DNA from 3 places in the Inquilinus sp. CA228 genome. Region 2 is predicted to be linked to each of the others. Evidence: riboswitches for the same ligand, from Rfam matches in the RefSeq annotation. Region 2 holds a riboswitch; each other region holds the start of a gene.
What was found. A riboswitch is a leader RNA that binds a small molecule or an ion and turns the genes downstream of it on or off. The one in region 2 is predicted to bind S-adenosylmethionine.
Positions count from the first base shown of each region.

Region 1 (11,807 bases), on a different contig from region 2:
CGGCGCGCGCTCTCTTCCTCGCGCTTCTGCAGTTTCTCCTGCTTCTTCTGTTCCTTGGCGCGGTTACGCTCGCTGCGCTGCTGGTTGTAGTTCGGCTTGAACGGCATGACGGCCTCCCTCTGGCGCGACGCTTCCGCATCGCCGGTCTGTCACAAGAAAAGGAGCGCCCGACGGCGCGGGCGCTCCTGTTCCGCTCCGCAATCGAAGGCTCAGACGGCCTTCAGATTCTCCGCCGAGGTCTTGCCGCGCTTCGGGTCGCGCTGCTCTTCGTAGGAGATCTGCTGGCCTTCGTTGAGACCACGCAGGCCGGCGCGCTCGACGGCCGAGATATGGACGAAGACGTCCGGGCCGCCGCTCTCCGGCTGAATGAAACCGAAGCCTTTGGTGCTGTTGAACCACTTCACGGTGCCGATCGGCATCGCTTTTCCTCCAGTTGAGGGGTTGGCGCCACGCGGGACTGCGCGACGCATCAAACGGGAAGGGGAAAGGCGAGGGATCCGCGGCCGCGAGGGCATAGCAGGCCGGCCGTCCGAACCAGAATGACCCCCTAAACATGGGGGACGGCGGGCGAATTGGCAAGTTCGACTGCAGAATCGGCCCGGACACAGCCACTTGCGGCCCCTCGAAGCCGGCTCACGGCAGCGATCCGGACCCGGCCATCGCCAGCAGCGCCTCGTCCTCGTCCGGCACGCCCTCGGCCAGGCGGGCGGCGGCGACGAAGGGCAGCCAGGCGAGAATCCGGTCCCGGCTTTCGCCCGCAGCCGCAGCGTAGGTCTCAACATAGGCCATGGCCAGGTCTGGCGCCACCGGACGGATCAGCACATAGGAGCGGCAGACATCGGCCGCCGGGTCGCCGGTGCAGGCATCCAGCCAGTCGACCACCACCTCCCGGCCCGGGGCTCCCAGGATGTTCCAGGGGTGGAAGTCGCCGTGGCAGAGGCGGTCGCCCTCCGGCAGCGCGTCCAGTCCGTGCAGCAGCCGGCGCCGCATCGCCTCGTCCGGCATCCCGGCGATATTCGCCGCCAGCCTCGCCTTCAGGCTGCCGAGATGCGTCCCCGGTCGGCTGTGGATGGCGATCTGCAGCCGGGCCATCCGCTCCAGGCCGGCCGGCCCCTCGGCGGACCGGCGCTGGATGGCGTCGGCGAGCGATGGCCCCTCGGCCCGGCTCATGGCGATCCCCCAGCGACCATCGATCTGGCCGACGGCGTGGACCGACGGCACGGGCAGGCCGAGCGATTCGACCAGCGCCAGGACCGAGGCCTCGCGGAACGCCGCCCGCTTCGGCGCGGCCGCGGTCGCCCGGTACAGCTTGACCACCCGGTCGCCGGCGTCGAAGACCTCGGCCTCCTTGCCCGATCCGATCAGCGGTCCGAGAAGTGGCAGCTCCATGGCTACATCCGGCGCAGGGCGACGGCGTCGACCGAATGATCGGCGGATTTGTGCAGCACCAGCCGGGCGCGCTGCCGGGTCGGCAGGATGTTCTCGCGCAGGTTCACCCCGTTGATCTGGTCCCAGATCTCGTGGGCGGCGCGGCGGGCCTCGGCCTCCGGCAGGTCGCGCTGGTGATGGAAATAGGAGGAGGGGTCCCGGAACGCGGTGCGCTGCAGCAGCAGGCGGCGCTCGACGAACCAGCGGGCGATGTCCTCCTCCTCGGCGTCGACATAGACCGAGAAGTCGAAGAAGTCGGAGGTGACGACCGAGGCCCCGGCCGGGGCCTGCAGCACGTTCAGCCCTTCGAAGACCAGGATGTCCGGCCGGCGGACCACCTGCTTCGCGCCGGGCAGGATGTCGTAGGCGAGATGGGAGTAGACCGGCGCCTCGACCTCCGGCCGGCCGGATTTCACCGCGGCCAGGAAGCCGATCATGCGGCGCAGGTCGTAGCTTTCCGGAAAGCCCTTGCGGCGCATCAGCCCGCGCTCCTCCAGCACGGTCTTCGGCCAGAGGAAGCCGTCGGTGGTCACCAGCTCGACCCGCGGATGGTCGGGCCAGCGCGACAGCAGCAGGCGTAGCAGCCGGGCGAAGGTGCTCTTGCCGACGGCGACGCTGCCGGCGATGCCGATGATGTAGGGCGGCGGCGGGCCGGGCCGGCCGAGGAAGGCGTCCTGCACCCCGTCCAGCCGGCGGGCCGCGGCGACGTGCAGGTTCAGCAGGCGCGACAGCGGCAGCAGGATGTCGGCGACATCGGCCGGCGACACCGGCTCGTTCAGCCCGCGCAGCTCGGCCAGCTCGGCCTCGGACAGGACCATCGGCGTCGTCGCCCGCAGCGCCGCCCATTCGGCCCGGGTGAAGCGGTCATAGGCGTGCGGCCGCGCCGCGAACAGGTCGGGTATTGGCCGGGCGGGGGAGGGGTCGGGCATCGCGGGCTCGCCGTTGACTGGCTGGCAGCGTCCGACGATCGGGGCCGTCGAGGCAAGTCTGCTATCCCTCTTGCGCCGCGCCGCGGCCCGCGCTACACACGGCTTCGCATCCAGAGTTGGGCTGACGCCCACGCCAACCTGCCTCCCGGGCAAGGTGGTGGCCTCTCGCAAGAGGGGCGATGCGGCCGGACCGGCAACCAAACGGGTCGAAAGCCGCGCGTCAGCCCTCCTCGCAACCGCGATGGAGGGTTTTTCATGTCTGCATTCCGTTCCGCCGAGATTCCGCTCGCCAGCCCCGGCGACACCGTCGAGCGGCTCGATGACCGCCCCTGTCCGGGGCGGCGCGACCCGCATCGGCGTGAGATCCTGTACGCCGTGGTGCATCGCGGCGCCGGGCTGTGGACCCATCTCTACCGCGTCGTCCTCGCCGCCGCGTCCCGGCCGGAGATCCATCTCGACCGGGTGCTGGAGGGCGATCGCCTGGCCGAGCTGCGCCGGGCCTATGCGGCGGTGGACGAGCTGGCGGCGTGACCCGTCAGGACGGGCCGCCCTACGTCGCCCGCACGTAGCGGCCAGGGGCATCCTCGATCGGGGCCAGCCCGCCGTCTCCGGGGCGGCGAGCCGGGATCTGGCCGCCGGCGTGGCGGGCGATCCATTTCTGCCATTCCGGCCACCAGGAGCCCTCGATCTGCTCGGCGGCCTGGAGCCAAGCCTCCGGGGTCTTCGGCGTCCGGGTGTTGACCCAGTGGCAGTACTTCTTCGCCGCCGGCGGGTTGACCACGCCGGCGATGTGGCCGGAGGCGCTGAGGCAGAAGCGCACCGGGCCGCCGAACAGCTGGGTCCCGGCATAGGTCGAGGCCCAGGGCGCGATGTGGTCGTCGCGGGTCGACAGCATGAAGGTCGGGGTCTTGATCGTGGTCAGGTCGATCGGCACCCCGGCCAGGGCGATGCCGCCGGGCTGCGCCAGCCGGTTCTCCTGGTACATGTTGCGGAGGTAGAAGCTGTGCATCGCGGCCGGCATCCGGGTCGCGTCGCTGTTCCAGTACAACAGGTCGAAGGGGAAGGGGTCCTTGCCCAGCAGGTAGTTGTTGACGACGAAGGACCAGATCAGGTCGTTGGCGCGCAGCAGGTTGAAGGTCGTCGCCATCGCCGAGCCGTCGAGATAGCCCTTGCCGGCCATCTTCGTCTCGATCGTCCGCAGCTGCTCCTCGTCGACGAAGATGCCGAGCTCACCCGGGTCGGTGAAGTCGGTCAGCGTGGTCAGGTAGGTGGCGCTCTTGACCCGGTCCGCCTCGCCCTTGGCCGTCATCCAGGCCAGGGTGCAGGCCAGCAGCGTGCCCCCCAGGCAGTAGCCGATGACGTTGACCTCGCGCTCGCCGGTCGCCTGCTCGATCGCGCCGAGCGCCGCCAGCGACCCTTCCAGCATGTAGTCGCCGAAGCTCTTGTCCGCCAGGTGCCCGTCCGGGTTGACCCAGGAGACGACGAAGACGGTGTGGCCCTGCTCGACCGCCCAGCGGATCAGGCTGTTCTGCGGCTTCAGGTCGAGGATGTAGAACTTGTTGATCCAGGGCGGGATGATCAGCAGCGGCCGCCGCGCCACCGTCTCGGTCGCCGGGTCGTACTGGATCAGCTGCATCAGCTCGGTCTCGAACACCACCTTGCCGGGGGTGACGGCGATGTTGCGGCCGATCTCGAAGGCGGTGCGGTCGGTCATGGTGATGGCGAGCTGGCCCTGGCCGCGCTCCAGGTCGGCCAGCATGTTCTCCAGGCCCTTGACCAGGTTCTCGCCGCGCGATTCCACCGTGCTGCGCAGCACCTCCGGGTTGGTGGCGACGAAGTTCGAGGGCGACATCGCGTCGATGAACTGCCTGGTATAGAAATCGACCTTCTTCGCGCTCTTGGCGTCCAGCCCCTCGACCTCCCGCACCGAGCCCTGCAGCCAGCGCGCGGTCAGCAGGTAGGACTGCTTGATGAAGTCGAACACCGCGACCTCGCTCCAGGCCGGGTCCTTGAAGCGCTTGTCGCCCTTCTCCGCCGCCACCACCGGCTCCGCCTCCTGGCCCAGCATGCGCTGGGCGGTGCGGTTCCACAGCGTGGCGTAATCCTGCCACAGCGACATCTGGGCCTGCACCAGCCGGGTCGGGTCGGCCATCAGCCGCTGGGTCATGGCCAGGAAGGCCGAGCCGATGTTGAACGGGTCCAGCTCCGGCGCCTCGGCCCGGCCCTGCTTCTCCAGGAAGGCGGTGACCAGCCGGGCGCTGCGCTCGCCGATCTCGATCATGCGGCGGCCCAGCTCGGCCGGGTCCGCCGCCGGCGCGGTCTCGGGGGCGGGCGTGCCGGGTTTGGTCTGAACCGCCGGCCCGGCCTCATCGGGCTTCGTCCGAGCCTGTGGCTTGACTTCGCCGGGTTTGGTCCGGGTCTTAGGCTCCGCTTCGCCGGACTTCGTCCGGGTCTTAGGCTCCGCTTCGCCGGACTTCGTCCGGCTGGGGGCGGGGCGGGCGCGCTCGGTCATGCGGAAGGATCTCCCTGGCTGCGGCGGCGTCGCCCGAGGCGCGGATTCGGGCGTCGAATGCCGCTTATCTGCCACTTTGCACGGCCATCCTCTTTCCAGTCCACCCTTTCAACGAAGTGTGCTAGGCACGTGCCCATGCGTCGCACCGGCTCTCTCATGATCGCTTCCGCCCGCCACGGCCTTCCGGTCCGTGGCGCCGTTTTCACCGTCGCCCTGGGCCTCGTCCTCGCAGGCTGCGGCGGCCGCATCTTCGACGGCACGCCCTATGCGGGCGACGTCCAGGCCTCCGTGCCCAAGGCCGAGACCGCCGAGGTCTCGCCGCTCGGGGTGGCCGAGCAGCCGCCGGTGCCCAGCGTCGGCGGCCCCCTGGGCACGGCGCAGGCGGGCGACACCAAGACCTACTCGCTGCCGGCCATGGCGCAGACCGACGCCGACCGCGCGGCGATGCAGCAGGCCCGGGCGCAGCAGGCGCAGCAGCAGGCCGGGACGCAGCAGCAGCGCCGGGCGCAGATCGAGGCGCAGCGTCAGGCCGCCTTCCAGCGCCAGCAGCAGGCCGCGCAGCAGCAGGCGGCGGCCCAGCAGGCACAGCAGCAGCAGCCGACCGGCACGGTGGCGCCGTTGACCTTCGGCCAGCGGCGCAACACCGCGGCCCCGCCGGCGATGGACTCGATGCCGCGCCCGGCCTCGGAGCAGGCCTACCCCACTCTCAGCACGGTGCCGGAGAAGCCGACCGACCTGCCGACGCCGGAGCAGCAGGCCGCGGTGCGCAGCCAGCTCGAGGCCGACCGCGCCGCCTCGGGCGCCCCCGGCGCGCTCAGCTTCGGCAACAAGCCGGCCGGCCAGGCCGCGGCGGCCGCCGCCCCGGCCGCCCCCGCGGCGGAGTCGAAGCCGGCCTTCAGCTTCAACAACCGGGTCGCCGGCACGGTCAAGTTCGACGGCGGCAGCACCACCCTGCCGGCCTCGGCCAACAGCACCATCGAGAACGTCGCCAAGACGGCGCAGAGCCCGAAGCTGCGGGTGGTCGGATTCGGCGCCGGCGACGGCGCGGCCCAGGCCAAGGCGCGGGCCGAGGCGGTGGCGGCGGCGCTGCGGGCCGCCGGCGTCGACCCGGCCCGAATCGTCACCGGCGGGTCGGCCGACACCCGGGCCGGCATCACCGACGGCCAGGCCGCCCGCGTCGAAATCTACCTCGCCCAGTAAGCTCAGCACCGGACGCCCCGACGGGCGTCGGGGGGATACGTCGATGACCGATCAGGACTTCCACCGAATCAAGCGCCTGCCGCCCTATGTGTTCGCCGAGGTGAACGCGATGAAGGCGGCGGCGCGAGCTCGGGGCGAAGACATCATCGATCTCGGCATGGGCAACCCCGACGGGCCGCCGCCGAAGCATGTCATCGAGAAGCTGACCGAGGCGGCGCAGAACCCGCGCAGCCACGGCTATTCCACCTCGCGCGGCATCCCTGGGCTGCGCCGGGCCCAGGCTGCCTACTACCAGCGCCGCTTCGGCGTCGAGCTCGACCCCGAGAGCGAGATCGTCGTCACCATCGGGTCGAAGGAAGGCCTGGCCAACCTGGCCCAGGCGATCACCAGCCCGGGCGACATCATCCTGGTGCCGAACCCGAGCTACCCGATCCACATGTTCGGCTTCATCATCGCCGGCGCGTCGGTGCGGTCGCTGCCGCCGGTCACGCCCGGGGGCAGCTTCCTCGAGGTGCTGGAGCGGGCGGTGCGGCACAGCGTGCCGAAGCCGACCGCGCTGGTGCTGAACTACCCGTCGAACCCGACCGCCGAGGTGGTCGATCTCGAGTTCTACCGGCCGATCGTCCAGTTCTGCCGGCAGCACGGCATCTGGATCCTGTCCGACCTGGCCTATGCCGAGATCTATTTCGACACGGCGCCGCCGCCCTCGATCCTGGCGATCCCCGAGGCGCGCGACATCGCGGTCGAGTTCACCTCGCTGAGCAAGACCTATTCGATGGCCGGCTGGCGCATCGGCTTCGCCGCCGGCAACAAGCGCCTGATCGCGGCGCTGGCGCGGGTGAAGTCCTATGTCGATTACGGCGCCTTCACGCCCTTGCAGGTGGCGGCGACGGCGGCGATCAACGGGCCGCAGGACTTCGTCGACGAGATGCGGGCGCGCTATCGCCTGCGCCGCGACACGCTGATCGAGGGACTGCGCGCCGCCGGCTGGCCGGTGGAGAAGCCCGAGGCCAGCATGTTCGTCTGGGCGCCGATCCCCGAGGCCTTCGCTTCGATGGGCTCGCTCGCCTTCTCCAAGCTGCTCTTGGAGGAGGCCGGGGTGGCCGTGGCGCCGGGCGTCGGCTTCGGCGAATACGGCGACGGCCATGTCCGCATCGCCCTGGTCGAGAACCACCAGCGCATCCGCCAGGCCTGCAAGGCCATCAAGACCTTCCTGAGCCGGCGCCGCAACGACCCGGAGCCGGTCAGCCTCAAGGCGGCCGTGTCGTGACGCCGGTGCTGAAGATCGGCATCGCCGGCCTCGGCACGGTCGGCGGCGGCGTGCTGCGCCTGCTGCAGGCGCATGCCGAGCTGCTGGCCCAGCGCAGCGGCCGGCGCATTGTCGTCGCCGCCGTCTCGGCCCGCGACCGGCACCGCGACCGCGGCGTGGCGCTGGACGGCGTCCGCTGGTACGACGACGCGGTGGCGCTGGCCGCCGACCCCGAGATCGATGTGGTGGTCGAGCTGATCGGCGGCGCCAACGGTATCGCCAAGGCGGTGTGCGAGACCGCGATCGACCACGGCAAGCAGGTCGTCACCGCCAACAAGGCGCTGCTGGCGGTGCACGGCGCGGACCTCGCCGTCCGGGCCGAGGAGGCCGGCGTGGCCCTGGCCTTCGAGGCGGCGGTGGCCGGCGGCATCCCGGCGATCAAGGGGCTGCGCGAGGGCCTGGCCGGCAACCGCATCGACGGCGTGTTCGGCATCCTCAACGGCACCTGCAACTACATCCTGACCGAGATGCGGACCACGGGCCGCGAGTTCTCGGAGGTGCTGGCCGAGGCGCAGAAGCTGGGCTACGCCGAGGCCGACCCCAGCTTCGATGTCGACGGCGTCGACGCCGCGCACAAGCTGGCGGTGCTGGCGGCCCTGGCCTTCAACGCCCGGGTCGAGTTCGACGATCTGCACATCGAGGGTATCCGCCAGATCTCGGCGCTCGACATCGCCTATGCGCAGGAGCTGGGCTACCGCATCAAGCTGCTCGGCATCGCCCGGCGCACCGATGAGGGGCTGTCGCTGCGTGTCCATCCCTGCATGGTGGCCGAGGCCTCGCCGATCGCCCATGTCGAGGGCGTGTTCAACGCCGTGGTGGCGCAGGGCGACTTCGTCGGCCAGGTGATGATGACCGGCCGCGGCGCCGGCGCCGGCCCGACCGCCTCGGCCGTGGTCGCCGACCTGGTCGACCTGGCCCGCGGCCTGAAGGTGCCGGTGCTGGGCATCCCGGCCGCGCGGCTCGAGCGCGCCGTCGTGCTGCCGATGGACCACCGCCGCGGCGCCTACTATCTGCGGCTGATGGTGGTCGACCGTCCGGGTGTGATCGCCGACGTGGCCGCCGCCATGCGCGACCAGCAGATCTCGGTCGAGAGCCTGCTGCAGCGCGGCCGGTCGCCCGGCGACGCGGTGCCGCTGGTGATCATCACCCATGAGACCGACGAGGCGGCGATGACCCGGCTGCTGGCGGCGCTGGGCGCGCTGGACGCCGTGCTCGAGCCGCCGCATGTCATTCGCATCGAAGACCTGTGATCATTCCCGGTACCGGCTGCGGTTGAAAGCCGGTACACCCTCCGCATGATGTATCCGCCGCCGCCCGCAAGGGCCGGATGCGGCGGAGACGAGACCGAAAGGATCGGAGAGACGATGAAACGGCCGGAAGCGAAGCCCCAGGCGATGGACCGCAACCTCGCGCTCGAAGTGGTGCGGGTGACGGAAGCCGCAGCCCTCTCTGCCTCGCGCCTGATGGGTCGCGGCGACGAGCGCCAGGCCGACCAGGCCGCGGTCGACGCGATGCGCCAGGCGCTGAACAGCCTCGCCATCGACGGCGAGGTGGTGATCGGCGAGGGTGAGCGCGACGAGGCGCCGATGCTCTATATCGGCGAGAAGGTCGGCACCGGCGAAGGGCCGGAGATCGACATCGCGCTGGACCCGCTGGAAGGCACCACCATCACCGCCAAGGGCGGGCCGAACGCGCTGGCCGTCATCGCCATGGCGAACAAGGGCGGCTTCCTGAAGGCGCCCGACGTCTACATGGACAAGATCGCGGTCGGCGGCGACCTGCCGAAGGACCTGATCGACATCGACTCGACCCCGGCCCAGAACCTGAAGGCGCTGGCCCTGGCCAAGCGGGTCGACGTCGCCGACCTCGTGGTCTGCGTGCTCGACCGGCCGCGGCACCAGGAGCTGATTGCCCGCATCCGCGAAGCCGGCGCCCGGATCATGCTGATCTCCGACGGCGACGTGTCCGGCGTGATCGCGACGGCCGAGGCCGGCACCGGCGTCGACCTGTATCTCGGCACCGGCGGCGCGCCGGAAGGCGTGCTGGCGGCCGCGGCGCTGCGCTGCATCGGCGGCCAGATGCAGGGCCGGCTGCTGTTCCGCAACGACGACGAGCGCGAGCGCGCCAAGCGCCAGGGCATCGAGGACTTCACCCGCGTCTACGGGCTGATGGACCTGGCCGGCGGTGACGTGATGTTCGCCGCCACCGGCGTCACCACCGGCCCGATGCTGCGCGGCGTCCGCCTGATCCCCGGCGGGGCCATCACCCATTCGATCATCATGCGGTCGAAGAGCGGCACGGTGCGCACCATCGAGGCGACGCACAATTTCCGCCGCAAGACCGGGTTCGAGTTCGTCGGCGGCTGAAGGCGGCGGCCATGGCCGCGCCCGCTTCCGAATTCTCGGCGCCGGCCCTGTTCGGCGTCGAGGTTTCGGCCAAGGGCGCGCGCTGGATCGGCCGCGCCGTGGATGACCGGCTGGCGCTGGCCCTCTCCCAGCGCCACGCCTTGCCGGAGATCGTCGCCCGGGTGCTGGCGGCGCGCGGCATCGGCCTGGACGACGCGCCCGCCTTCCTCAATCCGACGCTGCGGGCGCTGCTGCCCGACCCTTCGGTGCTGCGCGACATGGACCGCGCGGCCGAGCGCATCGCCCGGGCGGTGACCGGCGGCGAGGGCATCGCCGTGTTCGGCGACTACGATGTCGACGGCGCCACCTCGACCGCGCTGATGACCCGCTACCTGCGCGCGGTGGGAGTCGAACCGCAGATCCACATCCCCGACCGCATTGCCGAGGGCTACGGCCCGAACGCCCAGGCGCTGGAGAAGCTGCGCGCCGGCGGCGCCGGGCTGGTGGTGACGGTCGATTGCGGCACCACCGCCTTCGATGCGCTGGAGGGCGCCGCCGCCTCCGGCCTCGACGTCGTCGTGATCGACCACCACACGGCGGAGCCGCGGCTGCCCAAGGTGTCGGCCGTGGTCAACCCGAACCGGCTGGACCAGGATCCGGGTCTCGGCCAGCTCGCCGCCTGCGGCGTCACCTTCCTGGCCCTGGTGGCCCTCAATCGCGTCCTGCGCCAGGCTGGCGTCTTCGCCGGCCGGCCCGAGCCGGACCTGATGGCGCTGCTCGACCTGGTGGCGCTCGGCACCATCTGCGACGTGGTGCCGCTGACCGGGCTGAACCGGGCGCTGGTCGGGCAGGGGCTGAAGGTGATGTCGCAGCGCCGCAACACCGGCCTCGCCGCCCTGGCCGATGTGGCGCGGGTGACCGAGACGGTCGACGCCTATCACGCCGGCTACATCCTGGGGCCGCGGATCAATGCCGGCGGCCGCATCGGCCGGGCCGATCTCGGCGCCCGGCTGCTGGCCACCGAGGACAAGGCCGAGGCGGCGCGGATCGCGGCGCTGCTGGACGAGCACAATGTCGACCGCAAGACGGTCGAGGCCGAGGTGATGGCGGCGGCGACCGCCCAGGTCGAGGCGGCCGATGCCGGGCCGGTGATCGTGGTGGCGGGCGAGGGCTGGCATCCCGGCGTGGTCGGCATCGTCGCCGGCCGGCTGCGCGAGCGCTACGGCCGGCCGTCCTGCGTCGTCGGGTTCGAGGGCGGCATCGGCAAGGCGTCGGGCCGCTCGCTGCCGGGGGTCGATCTCGGCGCCGCGGTGATCGCGGCGCGCCAGGCCGGGCTGCTGCTGTCGGGCGGCGGCCACCGCATGGCCGCGGGCTTCACCGTGCGGCAGGAGCGGGTGGCCGAGCTGCGCGCCTATCTGACCGAGCATATCGACGGCCAGGTAGCGGCGCAGCCCGGGGAGCCGATGGTGCCGCTGGTCGAGCTGGACGGCACGCTGGTGGTCGAGGCGGCGACGGTCGAGCTGGCCGAGACACTGAGCCGCCTAGGCCCCTACGGCGCCGGCAACCCGGAGCCGCGCTTCGCCCTGCCGCGGGTGCGGGTGGTGGCGGCGTCGGTGGTCGGCAGCGGCGGCCACGTCGCCTGCACCCTGGTCGGGCCGGACGGCGGCCGGCTGCGGGCGATCGCCTTCCGCTGCGCCGACCAGCCGGTGGGCCAGACGCTGCTGCGCCGCGACGCGCTGCTGCATGTCGCCGGCACGCTGCGGCTGGACCGCTGGAACGGCAACGTCCGGGTGCAGCTGTTCATCGAGGACGTGGCGCCGGTCTGGGGGGCGGAAAGCGCTTGATTTCCACGGCCGCTGCCGTTAGGTCTCTGCGCCGCGCCGACCCCTTCGTCTAGAGGCCTAGGACACCGCCCTTTCACGGCGGTAACACGGGTTCGAATCCCGTAGGGGTCGCCACTTCGGAATGGAACTGGGCACCCCAAACGCCGCCGTCTCCACTCCGGCAGTGGCGGTAAGTGCCCTCAGAAGCTCGCTTTTCGCGCCTGTAATCCGGATTTCCCGGCCTTCAATGACATCAACGCG
Region 1 is NZ_JBQJIK010000022.1:49,010-60,816, forward strand. It holds gene ACTOWL_RS13080 (hypothetical protein) at 1-107, opposite strand, end outside; gene ACTOWL_RS13085 (cold-shock protein) at 210-419, opposite strand; gene ACTOWL_RS13090 (phosphotransferase family protein) at 634-1,389, opposite strand; gene coaA (type I pantothenate kinase) at 1,392-2,357, opposite strand; SAM-I-IV-variant riboswitch at 2,459-2,568, shown strand; gene ACTOWL_RS13100 (hypothetical protein) at 2,613-2,888, shown strand; gene phaC (class I poly(R)-hydroxyalkanoic acid synthase) at 2,908-4,638, opposite strand; gene ACTOWL_RS13110 (OmpA family protein) at 5,026-6,069, shown strand; gene ACTOWL_RS13115 (LL-diaminopimelate aminotransferase) at 6,113-7,339, shown strand; gene ACTOWL_RS13120 (homoserine dehydrogenase) at 7,336-8,628, shown strand; gene glpX (class II fructose-bisphosphatase) at 8,773-9,744, shown strand; gene recJ (single-stranded-DNA-specific exonuclease RecJ) at 9,756-11,567, shown strand; tRNA gene ACTOWL_RS13135 (tRNA-Glu) at 11,606-11,681, shown strand.
Region 1: it holds a riboswitch for S-adenosylmethionine, as region 2 does, so the genes downstream of both, ACTOWL_RS13100 (hypothetical protein) here and metZ (O-succinylhomoserine sulfhydrylase) in region 2, are expected to answer to the same signal.

Region 2 (11,807 bases):
CACGCTGCCGCCGCCGACCGGCGAATGGGCGTCGGCGGTGCGCAGGATGCCCTGCACCACCCAGGGCTGGCGCCCGATCTCGGTGGTGTACCAGCCGGCGATCACGGCGACGAAGCCGGACGGGATCATCGCCACCATGATGCGCTGGAACCAGCGGCTGTCGTACAGCCGGCCGGCGGCGCGCAGCGCCAGGCCCAGCAGCCCGGCGCCGAGCATCAGGAAGCCGAGGCCGACCATGATCCGGAAGGTCCAGAACACGATGGCGACCGGCGGCCGCTGGTCGGCCGGGAAATCCTTCAGCCCCTGCACCGACCCGCCCCAGCTGTGGGTCAGGATCAGCGAGCCGATATGCGGGATCTCGAGCACGAAGTCGTTCTTCTCGCCGGCCTGGTCGGGCCAGGCGAACAGGATCAGCGGCACGTCGCCGCCGGTCTGCCAATGCGCCTCGATCGCCGCCAGCTTGGCCGGCTGGTGCGCCCGGACCTCCAGCCCCGACTGGTCGCCGAGGACGATCTGCAGCGGCGTCAGCACCGCGATCAGCCACAGCCCCATCGAGAAGGCCTGGCGCGATTCGAGCACGACGCGGCCGCGCAGCAGATACCAGGCCGACACGCCGATGATGACGAAGGCGGTGGTCAGGTAGGCGGCGGTGACGGTGTGCAGGAAGCGGATCGGGAAGGACGGGTTGAACACGATGGCCAGCCAGTCGGTCGGCTCCAGAATGCCGTTCACCACCTCGTAGCCGGCCGGGGTGTGCAGGAAGGAATTGGCCGACAGGATCCAGAAGGCGGAGATCGCGGTGCCGACCGCGACGGCGCAGGTGGCGGCGAGGTGGACGGCGCGCGGCACCTTGTCCCAGCCGAACAGCATGATGCCGAGGAAGCCGGCCTCGAGGAAGAAGGCCATCACCACCTCGTAGCCCAGGAGCGGCCCGAGGATGCTGCCGCCGATCCGCGACAGCTCGCTCCAGTTGGTGCCGAACTGGTAGGTCATGACGATGCCGGTGACCACGCCGACACCGAAGGAGACGGCGAAGATCTTGATCCAGAACTTGTACAGGGTGCGGAATTCGGCCCGCCCGGTCTTCAGCCACAGCGCCTCGAGCACCGCCAGCCAGCTGGCCACCCCGATGGTGAAGGCCGGGAACAGGAAGTGGAACGACATGACGAAGCCGAACTGGAACCGCGACAGGAGGACCGGATCGAGATCCATGACAATTCTCCGTCGGCAACCGGCCTGGCAGCGGTTGCCTTATTTCTTGGCTCGGAAAGAATATGCCACAGAACAGCGATCGGTTTCACGGCCGGATGACGTGCCATAAGGCCCCAGCCGGGCGACACGCCGCAGCGCAGCGAAGCGGCTGGCCATGCTAGCCCCTGCTGTTCATGCCGAGGGCGCGGGGCTATGCTCCGGCCATGAGCTTCACCGACGCCCAGATCAAGCGCTATGCGCGCCACATCCTGCTGCCCGAGGTCGGCGGCAAGGGTCAGCAGAAGCTGCTGGCCGCCCGGGTGCTGGTGATCGGCGCCGGCGGCCTCGGCTCGCCCCTGCTGCTGTATCTCGCCGCCGCCGGCATCGGCATCATCGGCCTGTATGACGACGACCTGGTCGAGCTGTCGAACCTGCAGCGCCAGGTGGTGCACGACACCACCACGCTGGGCCAGCTCAAGGTCGACAGCGCCATCGCCCGGCTGCAGGCGCTGAACCCGGAGGTCACGGTCGAGCGCTTCGCCGAGCGGCTGACCGCGGCCTCGGCGCTGGAACGCGTCGCCGCCTTCGACATCGTGGTCGACGGCAGCGACAACTTCGCCACCCGCTACCTGCTGAACGACGCCTGCTATCTGGCCGGGCGGCCGCTGGTGTCGGCCGCGATGCTGCGCTTCGAGGCGCAGCTGTCGACCTTCAAGGCGCATCTCGGCGACCCGCACCCCTGCTATCGCTGCCTGTTCCCGGCGCCGCCCGACCCGGGCACGGTGCCGAGCTGCTCCGAGGCCGGCGTGTTCGGCGCCCTGCCGGGCGTGCTGGGGTCGATGCAGGCGATCGAGACGATCAAGGAGATCCTGGGCATCGGCGAAGGCCTGTCCGGGCGGCTGCTGCTGTACGATGCGCTGGAGGCGCGGCTGCGCGAGATCGCCCTGCCGCGCGACCCGGACTGCCCGCTGTGCGGCGACAGCCCTTCGATGACCGACCTGTCGCATCACCATGGCTGATGGGCCGGCCGGGATCGGCGCGCTGTCGATCGTGGTGTTCGACGGCCGCTTCGACCGGGTACATTACGCCCTGGTCCTGGCCAGCGCCGCCGCCGCCACCAACCGCCGGGCGACGCTGTTCTTCACCGGTCCGGCGCTGCGGGCGCTGCTGCCCGAGGGCTGGCGCCGGCTGGACGGCGGCGCCGAGGCGCAGGAGGCGGAGTTCGCCGCCCGCCGGGTGGCGACCTTCGCCGAGCTGCTGGAGGCCTGCCAGGCCCTGGGCGTGCGCGTCATCGCCTGCGAGATGGGGCTGCGCGCGCTCGGCCTCGCCGCCGCCGAGCTGGCAGTGCCGGCCGAGATCTCCGGCGTCGTCACCTTGCTGGCCGAATCGCCGCGCGACGGCCAGCTGCTGTTCATCTGATCAGGACACCGGCACGCGGAACTGGAACGCCGGCGCCGAGGTCAGCCGGTCGCTGCGGCTGCCCGACGGGCCGTTGGTCGAGAGCTGCACCGACCGGGTGTCGCCGCTGAGCGGCCCGGCGAAGACGAAGCTGGCGTTCACCCGCGAGCGCGGCGCGACCTGCACCTCCGGATTGTCGGCCGGCGGCACGAAGGGATGGGCGCGGCCCCGGTCGTCCACCAGCACCAGGCTGCCGCCGCGGTTGAGCGAGACGGCCCGGTCGGTCAGGTTGAGGATGCTGGCGGAGACGATGACGCTGTCGGCCCGATAGGTGATGCCGGTCAGCATCATCGCCACGCCGCTCGGATGCGCCTGCTCCTGCTCGAGCCGGACGGTGCGTCCCGAATCCTGGCCGGAAGGTGCCGTGGGGGCCGCCGGGAACGCAACCGGCGCCGGCTGTTCCGGCCGCGACGGCAGGCCCGGCTTGACCAGCGGCTGGGCCGGGGTGGGGGTCGACGGCGCCCGGTTGATCGACGTCAGCGGGTCGTCATTCAGCAGCGAACTCTGGGCCTGAGCCGCCGTCGCGATCGCCGTCACGGCAAGCGCGATGAGAGTCGGCCGAAACTTCATCAAAAATCCTCCCTGCCTCATGGCCTGTTCAACCCGCGGTTGGCCCCGCTGTTCCGCCCGCGGAATATCTGCAAGATGCTTTCCCGACAACAAAACAATGATACCGTTCACGCGATTCGGTGCGTGTCGCGCGAAAGAGCATATAAACATAGTCTGATCAAAGCCGAAGGAGACGGGCCAATCATGTCGGGACCCTTGATCGCGCGCCGGCATCGCGCCCCCGCCATCGCCTTGGGCCTTCTTCTCCTCGCCGGCTGCAACGAATCCTCCGAGAATCAGGGCCAGGCGCCGCAGATGCCGCCGCCGGCCGTCGGCGTCGTCACCGCCGCCAAGCGGCCGGTGGCCGCGGGCGTCACCTTCGTCGGCCGGGTCCAGGCGGTGAACAAGGTCGACCTGGTGGCCCGGGTCGAGGGCTTCCTGCAGCAGCGCAACTACACCGAAGGCCAGGAGGTGAAGGCCGGCGAGCTGCTGTTCGTGCTGGAGAAGGACACCTACCAGGCATCGGTCGACCAGGCCCAGGCCAACCTGGCCAGCGCCCAGGCCACCGCCGACAACGACAAGCTGCAGACCGACCGCGCCCGCGAGCTGATCAAGAACCAGAACGTCGCGCAGTCCACGCTGGACGACCGCATCGCGGCGGAGAAGTCGGCGGTGGCGGCGGTGCAGCAGAACCAGGCGGCACTGGAGCAGGCGCAGATCAATCTCGGCTACACCCAGATCGCCGCGCCCTTCGACGGCCGCGTCGGCATCTCCACCTTCAGCGTCGGCGCGCTGGTGGGGCCGAGCACCGGCACGCTGGCCACCATCGTCAGCCAGGACCCGATCTACGTCATCTTCCCGGTCAGCGACCGCTTCATCCAGGACGTGCAGCAGCAGACCGGCACCGGCAGGGTCGAGCCGCAGGACGTGGTGGTGAAGCTGACGCTGGCCAACGGGTCGGACTACCCGGAGACCGGCAAGATCGACTTCACCGACGTCAAGGTCGACCAGAACACCGACACGCTGATGGTGCGGGCGGTGTTCGCCAACCCGAAGCGGATCCTGACCGACGGGCAATACGCCCGGGTGACGGCGGAGCGGAAGGACCCGGTCGAGGCGCTGGTGATCCCGCAGCGCGCGATCCTGACCGACCAGACCGGCAACTTCGTGCTGGTGGTCGGCGAAGGCAACAAGGCGGCGGCCAAGCACATCACCACCGGCGCCAACCAGGGCGCCGACGTGGTGGTGCAGCAGGGGCTGAACGACGGCGACGTCGTCATCGTCGACGGCGTGCAGAAGGTGCGCCCGGGCCAGGAGGTCAACCCCGCGCCGGCGGCAGCCGAGGCGGCGCCGGCGCCGGCCAAGCCGGCGGGGAACTGACCCGATGCTGTCCTCGATCTTCGTCGATCGCCCGCGCTTCGCGATCGTCATCGCCATCGTCATCACCCTGGCCGGGCTGATCGCGATCCGCAGCATCCCGATCGCCCAGTTCCCCGACATCGTGCCGCCGCAGGTCTCGGTCAGCGGCGCCTATCCGGGGGCGAGCGCGGCCGTGGTCGAGTCCACCGTGGCCCAGCCGATCGAGGCCCAGGTCAACGGCGTCGACAACATGCTGTACATGTCGTCGACCAGCGGCAGCGACGGCTCCTATTCGCTGAACATCAGCTTCGCGGTCGGCACCGACCCGGACATCAACACCGTCAACGTCCAGAACCGCGTCGCTTTGGCCGAGCCGCAGCTGCCGAGCGAGGTGACGGCCCAGGGCCTGACGGTGAAGAAGCAGTCCTCGGCGATCCTGCAGCTGGTCACCCTGTACTCGCCGGACAACAGCCAGGACGGGCTGTTCCTGAACAACTACGCGATCATCAACGTGCTCGACTCGCTGGGCCGCGTGACCGGCGTCGGCCAGGCGTCGCTGTTCGGCACCCAGAATTATGCGATGCGGATCTGGTACAACACCGACTCGCTGACCAATTTCGGCCTGTCCCCGAACGACATCATCACGGCGGTGCAGAGCCAGAACGTCCAGGCCGCGGTCGGCCGCCTGGGCGCCCAGCCGATGCCGGACGACCAGCAGATCCAGGTGACGCTGCAGACGCTGGGCCGGCTGACCGACGTCAAGCAGTTCGAGAACATCATCCTGCGCGCCAACCCGGACGGGTCGGTGGTGCGGCTGAAGGACGTGGCCCGGCTGGAGCTGAACGCCCAGTCCTACGACACCACCGGCCGGCTGAACGGCACCCCGGCCGCGGTGATCGGCATCTTCCAGTCGCCCGGCTCGAACGCCGTGGCCGCCGCCGAAGGCGTGCGGGTGGAGATGGAGAAGCTGAAGGAGCGCTTCCCCGCCGGCGTCGACTACAAGATCACCTACGACACCACCGTCTTCGTCAGCGAGACGATCAGCGAGGTGATCAAGACCCTGCTGGAAGCCTTCGTGCTGGTCGCGATCGTGGTGTTCGTGTTCCTCGGCAATCTGCGGGCGACGCTGATCCCGATCATCGCCGTGCCGGTGTCGCTGGTCGGCACCTTCGCCGTGCTGCTGGTGTTCGGCTTCTCCGCCAACACCATCTCGATGTTCGCCATGATCCTGGCGATCGGCATCGTCGTCGACGACGCCATCGTCGTGGTCGAGAATGTCGAGCGGGTGATGGCCGAGACCGGGCTGCCGGCCAAGGAGGCGACCAAGCTGGCGATGCGCGAGATCACCGCGCCGATTATCGCCATCACCCTGGTGCTGCTGTCGGTGTTCGTGCCGGTCGGCTTCATCCCCGGCATCACCGGCGAGCTGTACTCGCAATTCGCCGTCACCGTGTCGGTGGCGATGCTGATCTCGGCGCTGAACGCGCTGACGCTGAGCCCGGCGCTGTGCGGCGTGTTCCTGAAGCCGCACCAGCCCGGCCACCAGCCCGGACTGTACGGCAGGATCATGGGCCGGGTGTCCGGCGGCATCGACAAGGTGCGCGACGGCTATGCCTGGATCGTCACCCGGCTGGTGCGGCTGGCGGTGCTGTCGATCGTGCTGGTCGCGGCCTTCGGCGGCCTGGCCTGGGTGATCAATTCCGCCACCCCGACCGGCTTCCTGCCGGAAGAGGACCAGGGGCTGTTCTTCGTCGAGATGAAGTTGCCGCCTGCCGCCGCCGTCAGCCGCACCACCCAGGTGACCGAGCAGGTCGAGGCGCTGGTGCGCGACATCCCCGGCGTCGCCGACATCACCGGCGTGGTCGGCCGCAGCTTCATCGACGGCCTGGCCGAGCCGAACGCCGCCTTCCTGGTGGTGGCGCTGAAGCCGTTCGACGAGCGGGTCAAGGAAGGGATCACGGTGTTCAACGTGATCCGCCAGGTGGCGATCCGCACCGCAGGCGTGCGCGACGCGCTGATCATCCCCTTGAACCTGCCGCCGATCATCGGCCTCGGCACCGCCGGCGGCTTCCAGTACCAGCTCGAGGATCTCGAAGGCAAAAGCCCGAACGAGCTGGCGGCGGTGGCGCAGGGGCTGGTGGTGGCCGCCAACCAGACGCCGGGCCTGACCCAGGTGTTCACCTCCTACAACGCCAACACGCCGCAGATCTTCCTGAACCTGGACCGCGAGAAGGCGCAGAATCTCGGCGTCGCCGTCAGCGCCATCTTCAACGCGCTGCAGGCGACGCTGGGCGGCTACTACATCAACGACTTCAACCTGTTCGGCCGCACCTGGCAGGTGATCGCCCAGGGCGAGGCCAACGACCGCCGCACCGTCGACGACATCTACCGGATCTATGTCCGCTCCTCGACCGGCCAGATGGTGCCGATGCGGTCGCTGGTCGAGGCCGAGCAGCAGCTGGGGCCGCTGTTCATCACCCGCTACAACAACTACCGGGCGGTGAACATCCTGGGCAGCGCCGCGCCGGGCTTCAGCTCGGGCGACTCGCTGGCGGCGATGACCCGGGTCTCGGCCGCCACCCTGCCGTCCGGCTACGGCTTCGAATGGACCGGCACCGCGCTGCAGGAGCTGGAGGCGGCCGGCCAGACCGGCTTCATCCTCGGCCTCGCCGTGCTGTTCGCCTATCTGTTCCTGGTGGCGCTGTACGAGAGCTGGTCGATCCCGATCGGCGTGCTGCTGTCGGTCATCGTCGGCATCGTCGGCGGCCTGGCGGCGCTGTGGATCGCCGGACTGTCGAACGACGTCTACGCCCAGATCGGCATCATCGTGCTGATCGCCCTGGCCAGCAAGAACGGCATCCTGATCGTCGAGTTCGCCAAGGCCAAGCGCGAGGGGGGGTCGTCGATCGCCGAGGCCGCGATCGAGGGCGCCCGGCTGCGCTTCCGGCCGGTGATGATGACCAGCTTCGCCTTCATCCTCGGCCTGGTGCCGCTGGTGACGGCGGCGGGCGCGGCCGCGGCCAGCCGGCGCGGCGTCGGCACCTCGGTGTTCGGCGGCATGATCGCCGCCTCGGCGCTCGGCATCTTCCTGATCCCGATGCTCTACGTCACCCTGCAGCATGTCCGCGAATGGGTGCATGAGAAGCTGCTGGGCGGCTCGATCGCGCCGAAGCCGCGGGCCGAGGCGCCGGGCACGCCGGCCGAATGAAACAGGGCGGCTCCGTGAAGAGCCGCCCTTCGCTTTCAGCGTTGAAGCATGATCATTTCGGGCTGAATCACACCGATTGCCTCTCCCGCCTGGCGGGAGAGGCAACAACTCACCGTCCGATCGGGATTCCGATCTGGCCTGGCTTAATGCGCCCAGCGGCCGCGGTCGTGATACCAGGGCCGGCCGCGATAGTAGTTGTCCCAGTAGGGGCCGGCGTCGAATCTGATCACCGGCACGCCGATCACCGGCGCGGCCTCGACGATGACCCGGCGGCGATGCTGGACATCGGCCGCCAAGAAGCGGCCGTCGGTCCAGCCGCGGTCGGGACCGACGCCGATGTCGCACCAGGCCCAGCCGTCGAGGCAGCCGAAGATCTGCACCGGCACGCCCGGCCGCAGCCGCGCCACCGTCGGATAATCGGCGCCCGGGCCGGCGCGCAGCCGGACCGCGGCGGTGGTGTAGCCCGGCGCGGCGTTGGCCGCCGGCGCCGCCAGGGCCGTCATCGCCAGCCCGGCCATGGCGGCGAGGGCAAGCTTCCATCTCATCATGCGAACTCCAGGGATCAGATCCCCCTTCGTCCGTCCCAACGTGGCAGAGCCGGAATCCGGTCGCCCGGATCAGGGGGCGCGGCGCCGTGCCTCACCCCCCGGGGCCGTATCATCAGCCGACGCGCTTCGCCGCGTCGAGGGCGCGGGACAGGTCGCGCTCGAGATCCTCGATCCCCTCGAGCCCGATCGAGATCCGCACCAGCCCCTCGGTGATGCCCATGGCGGCGCGGTCGGCCGCCTCCATCGCCCGGTGGGTGGTGGTGGTCGGGTGGGTGGCGAGCGACTTGGTGTCGCCGAGATTGTTCGAGATGTCGACCAGCCGCAGCGCGTCGAGGAAGGCGAAGGCCGCCGCCTTGCTGCCGAGGTCGAAGGCGACCAGCGTGCCGCCATTCTTCATCTGCCGCTTCGCCAGCGCGTGGTGCGGATGGCTTTCCAGCCAGGGGTAGCGCACCGAGCTGGCGGCCGGATGCGCCTCGACCAGCTGCGCCAGGCGGTGGGCGCTGGCGACCTGCCGCTCGACCCTGAGGCCGAGCGTCTCCAGCCCCTTCACCAGCACCCAGGCGTTGAACGGCGACAGGGCCGGGCCGGTGTGCCGGTAATAGGGCAGGAAGTCGTCGTTCAGGAACTTCCGGTCCGCCAGCACGGCACCGCCCAGCACCCGGCCCTGGCCGTCGATATGCTTGGTGGCGGAATAGATCACCACATCGGCGCCGAGTTCGAGCGGCTTCTGGCCGAGCGGCGTGGCGAAGACATTGTCGATGAACACCTTGGCGCCGGCGGCATGGGCGATCTTCGCCACCGCGGCGACGTCGACCAGGTCCAGCGTCGGGTTGGCCGGCGTCTCCAGGAACACCGCCCGGGTGTTCGGGCGCATCGCCGCCTCCCAGGCCGCGAGGTCGCCGCCGTCGACGAAGGTGGTGATGATGCCGTAGCGCGGCAGGATGACGTTGAGGATGAAGAAGCAGGAGCCGAACAGCGCCCGGCTGGCCACGACATGGTCGCCGCCGCGGAGATGGCAGAACAGGGCGGTGAACACCCCCGACATGCCGCTGGCGGTGACGTGACAGCCCTCCGCCCCTTCCAGCAGGGCCAGGCGCGTCTCCAGCACCTCCAGCGTCGGGTTGCCGTAGCGGGAATAGACGAAGCCCGGCTGGTCGCCGGTGAAGCGCGCCTCGGCCGCCGCCGCGCTGTCATAGACGAAGCCCGAGGTCAGGAAGATCGCCTCGGAGGTCTCGCCATAGGGCGTTCGTCGCGTGCCGCCGCGGATCAGCACCGTCTCGGGGCCGAATTCGTCTTCGCTCGGGGCTTCGTAACGATCCATCTCACCGACTCCTCGATCCGACCGGGAGGCGGTGCGTGCGGGACCTGCGCGCAACCGACCTTTTAGCGGAGTTTAACGTGGCCGCAAGCCGGTCGGCTCAAATCACCACGGGGCCGCTTTGGGAGCAGCGGACCCAAGACTTATCGGCAAAACGGCGATCGGGCAATGCGTTTCGGGGCAAGCAGCCTGCGGCAAGGGCGCCCCAGCCCCGCAGCAGGGGCTGGGGGGCGCCTCGGGCCGCCGGCCTGATCCCCCGATCAGCCGCCGACGGCGTGCAGGGTCCGGCTCTTGCCGCCCCGGATGCGGTCCGCTGCGCCGGCGCCCCAGCCATAGTCCAGCACCAGCTCCTGGCCCGGCTCGATCGGCCGGATCGCCCGGAAGGTCAGGATCTTGGCGGCGACGTCGATCTCGACATCGACATTCGGCGCGTCGCTGGCGTTGAACAGGCTGCCGACGCCGAGGCTGACGGCCCGCGGCCGGCCCTCCTCCGGCCAGCGGTAGACGTAGTCGTCGAGGATCGTGTCCTGGCAGCGCCGCCAGTCCTCCTGGTCCAGCAGCAGCACCGGGTTGCGGCAGACCACCTCGTCCCGGACGAACCGCCGGGTGGCGAACACGCCACGGCCGGCCGCCGCAACGCTGCGGACGTCATACCCCTCGTCTTCCGGCTTCATTCGGCAACTTATCGATGGATCGGACATGGCGACGAGGCTGCCCGCGCCCGCGATCAAAATTCCATCAGCATTGGAGGCAGCCGCGGGCCACCCGCCGGGTCAGCCGCGATCCTCGGCCAGGGCGTAGAGCACGAAGGGCATCTCGATCCCCTCGTAGAGCCGGCGATAGGTGCGGCAGAGGCGGAAGCCGCGGGCCTCGTAGAAGCGGCGGGCGAGCCGGTTGTGGGCGAAGCTCTCCAGCGTCCGGCAGCCGCGCGCCACGGCGTCGGCCAGGAGCGCGGTACCGGCCGACCGGCCCTGCGCCGCCGGGTCGACGAACAGCATGTCGAGATGCGACCCGGTCATCAGCGAGAAGCCGAGCGGCGTGCCCTGATCGTCGACCACGATGCGCAAATCGGGCAGCCGGGCGGCGAAGCGGTTGGCGAAATCCTCCGGCCGTTTGCGGTCCAGGATCGCGGCCGGGAGGATGTGCTCGAAGGCGGCACGGGTGCTGCGCCAGGCGACCTCCGCCACAGCCGATACATCCGCCGGCGCCGGCGGCCGGACCGTCACCGCCGCCATCGTCCCAATGTCACCCATCATCCACTGCCCCGCAGCCTGGGATCGAGCGCATCGCGCAACCCGTCGCCGAGCAGGTTGAAGCCGAAAGACGCCAACAGGATGGCAAGGCCGGAGAAGATCGAATCCCAGGGCGACAGCAGCAGGTAGCTTCGCGCCTCGGCCAGCATGCGGCCGAGCGAGGGCACCGGCGGCTGGGTGCCGAGGCCGAGGAAGGACAGTGAGGCCTCGACCAGGATCGCGGTGGAGAGGGCCAGGCTGGCCTGCACCAGGATGACGCTGGCGAGGTTGGGCAGCACATGGCGCCACAGCACCCGCCCCTCCCCCGCCCCGATGGCGCGGGCGCCGAGCACGTACTGGCTGCTGGCCACCACCAGGGCCGGGCCGCGCAGCAGCCGGGCGAAGACCGGGATGTAGACGATGCCGATGGCCAGCGCCGTGGTGGTCGCCCCCGGCCCCAGCACGGCGACGATGCCGATCGCCAGCAGGATGATCGGGAAGGCGAACAGGATGTCCATCAGCCGCATGCCGGCGCGGTCGAGCCAGCCGCCGCGCAGCGCCGCGGCCACGCCCAGGGTGCCGCCGACCAGCAGCGCCAGCAGCACCGCGCTGGCCGAGGCGGCGAGCGAGGCGCGGTAGCCGTAGAGGATGCGCGACAGCACGTCCCGGCCGAACTGGTCGGTGCCGAGCCAGGCCGCGGCGCCGGGCGCCTTCATGCGCCGGATCACATGCTGGGCCAGCGGGTCGTCCGGCGCGATCCAGGGCGCCAGCAGCGCCGCCCCGACCTGCAGCAGCACCAGCGCCCCGCCGATCCAGACCAGCGGGTGCCGCGGCGCGGCGATGCGGCGGCGCGACGGCGGCGCCAGGGTCTCGGGCCCCAATATGTTGGACGGGGGCGCCGTCATCGCAGGCCGATCCGCGGGTCGAGGGCGGCGTAGAGCATG
Region 2 is NZ_JBQJIK010000020.1:18,929-30,735, reverse strand. It holds gene ACTOWL_RS11965 (cytochrome ubiquinol oxidase subunit I) at 1-1,212, opposite strand, end outside; gene ACTOWL_RS11960 (HesA/MoeB/ThiF family protein) at 1,416-2,210, shown strand; gene ACTOWL_RS11955 (DsrE/DsrF/DrsH-like family protein) at 2,203-2,610, shown strand; gene ACTOWL_RS11950 (hypothetical protein) at 2,611-3,219, opposite strand; gene ACTOWL_RS11945 (efflux RND transporter periplasmic adaptor subunit) at 3,403-4,578, shown strand; gene ACTOWL_RS11940 (efflux RND transporter permease subunit) at 4,583-7,765, shown strand; gene ACTOWL_RS11935 (SH3 domain-containing protein) at 7,909-8,310, opposite strand; gene metZ (O-succinylhomoserine sulfhydrylase) at 8,426-9,634, opposite strand; SAM riboswitch at 9,677-9,753, opposite strand; gene ACTOWL_RS11925 (SET domain-containing protein-lysine N-methyltransferase) at 9,892-10,305, opposite strand; gene ACTOWL_RS11920 (GNAT family N-acetyltransferase) at 10,405-10,887, opposite strand; gene ACTOWL_RS11915 (ABC transporter permease) at 10,884-11,768, opposite strand; gene ACTOWL_RS11910 (ABC transporter permease) at 11,765-11,807, opposite strand, start outside.

Region 3 (6,892 bases), on a different contig from region 2:
GCTGGACGGCTATTTCGCCGATGACCCGACCGAAGGCGCCCAGTACTTCCTCGCCCCGGCGGCGATGCGGGCGCTTGGCCGCGGCATGCCGGCCTGGACCAACCGCTTCCGCCGCACCGCCTCGATCGGCGACCATTTGTTCTACCGGCCGAAGCGCGGCGGCTGACCCGGAGCCGTCCCGCCGACCGTCCGGGGCGGCGAGGGGCTGGTCCGCCCGGCTGTCCGACCCACCTTATCTGCGGGCCGGGACCATCGGGCGGCTTGCCCTGAAATCGTCACGAATCTTCCCTGGCCCCGGCCTTTCGGCCGACCTAGAACGGACGTGATGGCTGCCACCACCCCCGCTTCTGCGACACCTTCGCTCGGTTCGGTCCTCCTGGCCGTGGCGCCGCTGCTGTTCAGCGCCGCGATCATGATCATGGGCAACGGGCTGTTCGGCACGCTGATCGCGGTGCGGATGGATCTCGACGGCTTCGATGTCGGCACCATCGGGCTGGTGCTGGCCTTCTATTCCGGCGGTTTCGCCCTCGGCACGCTGATCTGCCCGCGGATCGTGCTGCTGGTCGGCCATATCCGCACCTTCGCCGCCTTCGCCGCCATCGCCTCCGCCGCGGCGCTGTTCCACGCCCTCTGGGTCGACCCGATCGTCTGGGCGGCGCTGCGCCTGGTCACCGGCATCAGCATGGCGGTGCTGTTCACCATCATCGAAAGCTGGCTGAACGCCCGCGCCGTGAACGCCGTGCGCGGCCGGGTGATGTCCTCCTACATGGCGGTGAACTACACCGCCTTCGGCCTGTCGCAGCCCTGGCTGACGGTGATGGATCCGGCCGGCTTCGCCCTGTTCTCGGTGGTGGCGATGCTGGTGTCGCTGTCGCTGGTGCCGCTGTCGCTGACCCCGGTCGAGACGCCGCCGGTGATCAAGGTCAAGCGCTTCGGCCTGCGCACCCTGATCGCGATCTCGCCGCTCGGCGTCGCCGGCTGCTTCTCGGTCGGGCTGATCAGCGCCGCCTTCTCCGGCATGGGACCGGTCTATGCCCGCACCATCGACCCGGCGCCGAACTGGATCGCCAGCTTCATGATGACGGCGATCTTCGCCGGCTTCCTGCTGCAATACCCGGTCGGCCGGCTGTCCGACCGCTTCGACCGGCGCCAGGTGTTCCTCGGCATCGCCATCGCGCTGGCCCTGATCAGCGCCGCGCTGGCACTGTTCGGCGGCACCTCGATAACGCTGCTGCTGGTGCTGCTCGCGGCCTTCGGCGGGCTGTCCTACACCATCTATCCGCTGAGCCTCAGCCACGCCAACGACTTCATGACGCCGGAGCAGCTGGTGCCGGCCGCCGCCGGCCTGCTGCTGTGCTACGGCAGCGGCGCGGTGTTCGGGCCGATCGTGGCGTCGCAGGTGATGCAGCTGCTGGGCCCGGACGGACTGTTCGTCTGGACCGGCTCGGTCGCGGCGCTGCTGGCACTGTTCACCGTCTACCGCATGACCCGGCGCGCGGCGAAGCCGAACGAGGAGCAGGGCAGCTTCGTCTCGGTGGCGCCGACCACCACGCCGGTGGCCGCCGAACTCGATCCGCGCGGGCCGGACGAGACGCCGCCGACCATGCGCGACGCCGCCTGAAGGGAACCGCCATGCCGCTCACCCGCCGCCGCCTGCTGACCTCGGTGCTTCCCGCCGCCGGGATGGCCGCGGCGGGGCTCGGCGGGGTGCGGCCGGCGTGGGCGCAGACGCAGGACCCGCTGTTCTTCCGCATCGGCACCGGCACCACCGGCGGCACCTATTTCCCGATCGGCGGCATCATCGCCGGCGCCATCTCCGGCCCGCCGGGCCTGCCGCCCTGCGGCAGCGCCGGCGGCAGCTGCGGCGTCGCCGGCCTGATCGCGGTGGCCCAGGCCAGCGCCGGCTCGATCGACAACATCCGGCGGATCCGCGACGGCGAGTTCGATTCCGGCCTGTCCCAGGCCGACGTCGCCTTCGCCGCCTATGCCGGCGAGGGGCCCTTCGCCGGCCAGCCGCCGGTGACCAGCCTGCGCGCCATCGCCCATCTGTTCTCCGAATTCGTCCATGTCGTGGTGCCGGCGGATAGCCCGATCCAGTCGGTGGCCGACCTCAAGGGCAAGCGCGTCTCGGTCGGCGCCGAAGGCTCCGGCACGATCTACGACATCCGTCTGATCCTGGCCGCCTACGGCCTCAAGCAGACGGATGTGACCGAGGTCTATGAACGGCCGGAGCCCTCGGCCGACCTGCTGGCCGAAGGCGGCCTCGACGCCATGGTGATGACCGGCGGGCCGCCGCTCGGGGTGATCGCCGACCTGGCGCGGCGGCGGCCGATCCGGCTGCTGCCGATCACGGGGCCCGAGACCGAGGCGCTGATCGCCAAGGTGCCGTTCTTCGCCCTGGAGCCGATCCCCGCCGGCCTCTATGACGGCGTCGCCGCGGAGGTCCCGGCCCTGTCGGTCGGGGCGATCTGGCTGGTGGCGGAGCGGATCGAGGAGGCCACGGTCTACGAGATCACCCGCGCCCTGTGGCAGAAATCGACCCTGGACCTGCTGGCGGCCGGCCATGCGCGCGGCAAGGAGGTCGCGCTCGAAGGCGCCACGCGCGGCCTCGGCGTGCCGCTGCATCCCGGCGCCGCCCGCTACTATGCCGAGCATGCGATGCTCAGCCTGCCGACCCGGGCGACGCCCTGAGCCGAAGCCCGGCGGGCCGGACGATATCCCGCATTCATCCAGTTGAAATATCGCGGCGGACCCCGTAGAACTGGCGGCACATCAGGAGTTGGGCATTGCCCGACGCCAACCTGCTTCCCGAGCAAGGTGGCGCCCCCGCGAGGGGGGATGTGGTCGAACCGACAACCAAACGGGTCCATCCACAATCGGTCCTGCCCACGACACGCGGAACAGAACCGAAGCGAAATGCCGATCAAGATTCCGAACGACCTGCCCGCCCGGTCCGTCCTCGAAGCGGAAGGGGTCATGGTGATGCTCGAGGCGCAGGCGGTGCGGCAGGACATCCGGCCGATGCGGATCGGCCTGCTGAACCTGATGCCGAACAAGGTCAAGACCGAGACCCAGTTCGCCCGGCTGCTCGGCGCCTCGCCGCTGCAGGTCGAGCTGACGCTGGTCAAGATGACCAACCACGTCCCGCGCAACACGCCCAGCGACCACATCCTGTCCTTCTACCGCGACTGGGAGGACATCCGGACCGAGAAGTTCGACGGCTTCATCGTCACCGGCGCGCCGGTCGAGACGATGGCGTTCGAGCAGGTGACCTACTGGGACGAGCTGCGCCGCGTCTTCGACTGGACGCAGACCAACGTCCATGGCTGCTTCAACATCTGCTGGGGCGCCCAGGCGGCCGTGCATCATTTCCACGGCGTCCCCAAATACGCGTTGCCCCAGAAGAAGTTCGGCGTGTACCGCCACCGCATCATCGAGGCGGCCTCGCCCTATCTGCGCGGCTTCTCGGACGATTTCACCATCCCGGTGTCGCGCTGGACCGAGAACCGGCGCGAGGACATCCCGGCCGGCAGCGGCATGAAGGTGCTGATGGAGTCGGACGAGGCCGGGTTGTGCCTGCTGGAAGATGCCAGCCGCCGGTCGCTGCACATGTTCAACCATGTCGAGTACGACACCGACACGCTCGGCGACGAGTATTTCCGCGACGTCGCCGCCGGCAAGGCGATCGCCCTGCCGCACGACTACTTCCCGGGGAACGACCCCGATCGCCGGCCCCAGAACCGGTGGCGCAGCCACGCCCATCTGCTGTTCGGCAACTGGATCAACCAGATCTACCAGACCACGCCGTACGAGGTCGGCGACATCGGCCGGGATTAGAACGTCAGCACCCAGGGCTCGGCCAACCCCGCCTCGACCCAGCGCCGCATCGCCGGCAGGCCCAGGACCGCGTCGGCATAGGCCCGGCAGGCGGGGTCGAGCGGCACCCGGTAGCGGTCGAGGCGGATGACGACCGGGGCATACATGCAGTCGGCCGCGCCGAAGGCGCCGAACAGGAACGGGCCTTCGGCGCCGGCCGCCTCGCGGCACTGCCGCCAGATCGCAGTGACGCGGGCGATGTCGGCCTCGGCCGCAGCGCTGCGGGCCTGGCCGGGAGTCGGCGGTGCCAGGTCCATCGGCAGCTCGTTGCGCAGGGCGGTGAAGCCGCTGTGGATCTCCGCCGCGATCGACCGCGCCAGCGCCCGGCGCGCCGCGTCGCGCGGCCACAGGGCGAGGTCCGGAAAGCGCTCGGCCAGATATTCGAGGATCGCCAGGCTGTCCCAGACCGTCGTGCCGCCGTCGATCAGGGTCGGCACCTTGCCGCTCGGCGAATGGCGCAGGATCGCTTCCTTCGACCCGTCGCGATAGAGCGGGATCAGGATTTCCTCGAACGGGAGGCCGTGATGCGCCAGGGCCAGCCAGGGCCGCAGCGACCAGGAGGAGTAGCGCTTGTTGCCGATGACGAGGCGCATGGCGGTTCGGTCCGGCTGAGGGGTTGGCAAGGCAAACGGGCTGGAGCATGGTGTGCCGCCCCGAGTTCCCGAACGCAAGAAGGCCTGCGCCGTGCTGCCGAATCTGGTCGATGCCGCCGAGGGAGAGACCGTCTCTCTGATCCCGCTCAGCAAGGCTGCGCTGGACAGCTGGCGATCCGCCGCCACGCCGGCCCGGCGGGCCTGGGCCGAGGCCAACGGCTTCGCCGCGGAGTCGGGCCGCACCCTGGCGCTGCCGGGCGAAGGCGGCCGGGTCGACGCGATCCTGGTCGGGATCGACTCCGCCTCCGACCCCTGGGCCTTCGCCGGGCTGCCGACCGGACTGCCCGCGGGCAGCTACGCGCTGGATGATTCGGTCGAGCCGGCGACCGCCACGGCTGCCGCCTTCGGCTGGGCGCTCGGCGGCTACCATTACGGCCGCTACAAGGGGCCGGACCGGGTCTCGGCGAAGCTGGTCTGGCCGCAGGCCGCCGACCGCGCCGCGGTCGAGCGCGCGGCCAGCGCCACCACGCTGGTGCGCGACCTGGTCAACACCCCGGCCAACGACCTCGGCCCGGCCGAGCTGGCCGCGGCGGCCGAGGCGCTGGCCAAGGAGTTCGGCGCCCGCTTCAGCGTCATCACCGGCGACGAGCTGCTGACCCGCAACTATCCGATGATCCACGCCGTCGGCCGCGCTTCCAGCCGGGCGCCACGGCTGATCGACATCGAATGGGGCGACCCGTCGGCGCCGAAGGTGACCCTGGTCGGCAAGGGCGTCGTCTTCGATTCGGGCGGCCTCGACCTCAAGGATGCCGGCGGCATGCTGCTGATGAAGAAGGACATGGGCGGCGCCGCCCATGCTCTCGGCGTCGCCCGCATGGTGATGATGGCGCAGTTGCCGGTGCGGCTGCGCGTGCTGGTGCCGGCGGTCGAGAACGCGGTGTCCGGCGACGCCTTCCGGCCGATGGACGTCTACCGCAGCCGCAAGGGGCTGACGGTCGAGATCGGCAACACCGACGCCGAGGGGCGGCTGGTGCTGTGCGATGCGCTGGAGGAGGCGTCGTCGGAGAAGCCCGAGATCATCGTCGACTTCGCCACCCTGACCGGCGCCGCCCGGGTCGCGCTGGGCACCGACGTGCCGGCGATGTTCTCGAACGACGACGCCACCGCCGATGCGCTGGCCGCGGCGTCGCGCCGGGCGGAGGACCCGCTGTGGCGCCTGCCGCTGTGGCAGCCCTACAACCGGCTGCTGAAATCCGGCATCGCCGACATCAACAACGCACCCGACACGCGCTTCGGCGGGGCCATCACCGCGGCCCTGTTCCTCGAGCGTTTCGTGGCCCCGGGCGTGCCCTGGGTGCATATCGACCTCTATGCCTGGAACGGCGCCGACCGTCCGGGCCGGCCGAAGGGCGGCGAGGCGATGACGATGCGGGCCGTCTACGCCCTGCTGGAGGAGCGGTTTGGAGGCCGGCGCTGATTCGATCGACCGTATCGCCGTCGCCGAGGACGAGTGCGGCATGACCGTCGCCCTGACCTCGCTTCAGGCGCTGGAGCTGTGGCGCCATGCCCTGACCGCTGCGGTCCGGCGCGAGGCGCCGGACCTGTCGTCGCGGCAGATCGCGCTCCTGCTCACCATCTACCTGACCCCGGCGCCGCACACCGTGCGCGGCCTGTCCTCGACCCTGCACATCTCCAAGCCGGCGGTGACCCGCGCGCTCGACCGGCTCGGCGAGCTCGGCCTGACCCGCCGCACGGTCGACGCGGCCGATCGGCGCAACGTGCTGATCGAGCGGACCGAGGCCGGCCAGGCCTATCTCGACGGCTTTGCCGACCTCGTGCGCCAGGCGGCCAGCATGATCGGGGCCGCGGCGTGACCGACCCGGACCGCAACCTGGTGCCCTGGCGGCCGGACCTCGCGGCCGAAAGCCTGCGCGGCGTCCATGCGGCGGAGCGTTACGCCGCCGGCACGCTGCACCAGGCCATCCGCGGCATCGTGCCGATGCGCTCGGCACCCGACGCGTCGCGCGGCCAGGCGACCGAGATGCTGCATGGCGAGACCATCACGGTCTATGAGGTCAGGGACGGCTGGGCCTGGGGCCAGCTCACGGCGGACGGCTATGTCGGCTATGTCGAGGCGGCGGGCCTGTCCGACCGGATCGCCGTGCCGACCCACCGGGTGCGGGCGTTCCGCGCCTTCCTCTATCCGGCGCCGGACTTCAAGCGCCCGCCGATCCGCGCGCTGAGCTTCCGCAGCCCGGTCGAGGTGGTCGAGGTCGAGAAGGGCTACGCCCGGATCCGCGAGGCGGGAGAGCCCGGCGGCTGGCTGCCGGAGGTGGCGCTGGGGCCGCTCGACGCGGTCGAGCCCGATGCGGTGGCGACGGCGCAGCGCTTTCTCGGCGTGCCCTATCTCTGGGGCGGCCGCT
Region 3 is NZ_JBQJIK010000024.1:650-7,541, forward strand. It holds partial or broken gene ACTOWL_RS13770 (cell wall hydrolase) at 1-166, shown strand, start outside; gene ACTOWL_RS13775 (MFS transporter) at 326-1,621, shown strand; gene ACTOWL_RS13780 (TAXI family TRAP transporter solute-binding subunit) at 1,633-2,691, shown strand; SAM-I-IV-variant riboswitch at 2,765-2,870, shown strand; gene metA (homoserine O-acetyltransferase MetA) at 2,917-3,837, shown strand; gene ACTOWL_RS13790 (glutathione S-transferase family protein) at 3,834-4,469, opposite strand; gene ACTOWL_RS13795 (leucyl aminopeptidase family protein) at 4,561-5,946, shown strand; gene ACTOWL_RS13800 (MarR family winged helix-turn-helix transcriptional regulator) at 5,930-6,343, shown strand; gene ACTOWL_RS13805 (C40 family peptidase) at 6,340-6,892, shown strand, end outside.
Region 3: it holds a riboswitch for S-adenosylmethionine, as region 2 does, so the genes downstream of both, metA (homoserine O-acetyltransferase MetA) here and metZ (O-succinylhomoserine sulfhydrylase) in region 2, are expected to answer to the same signal.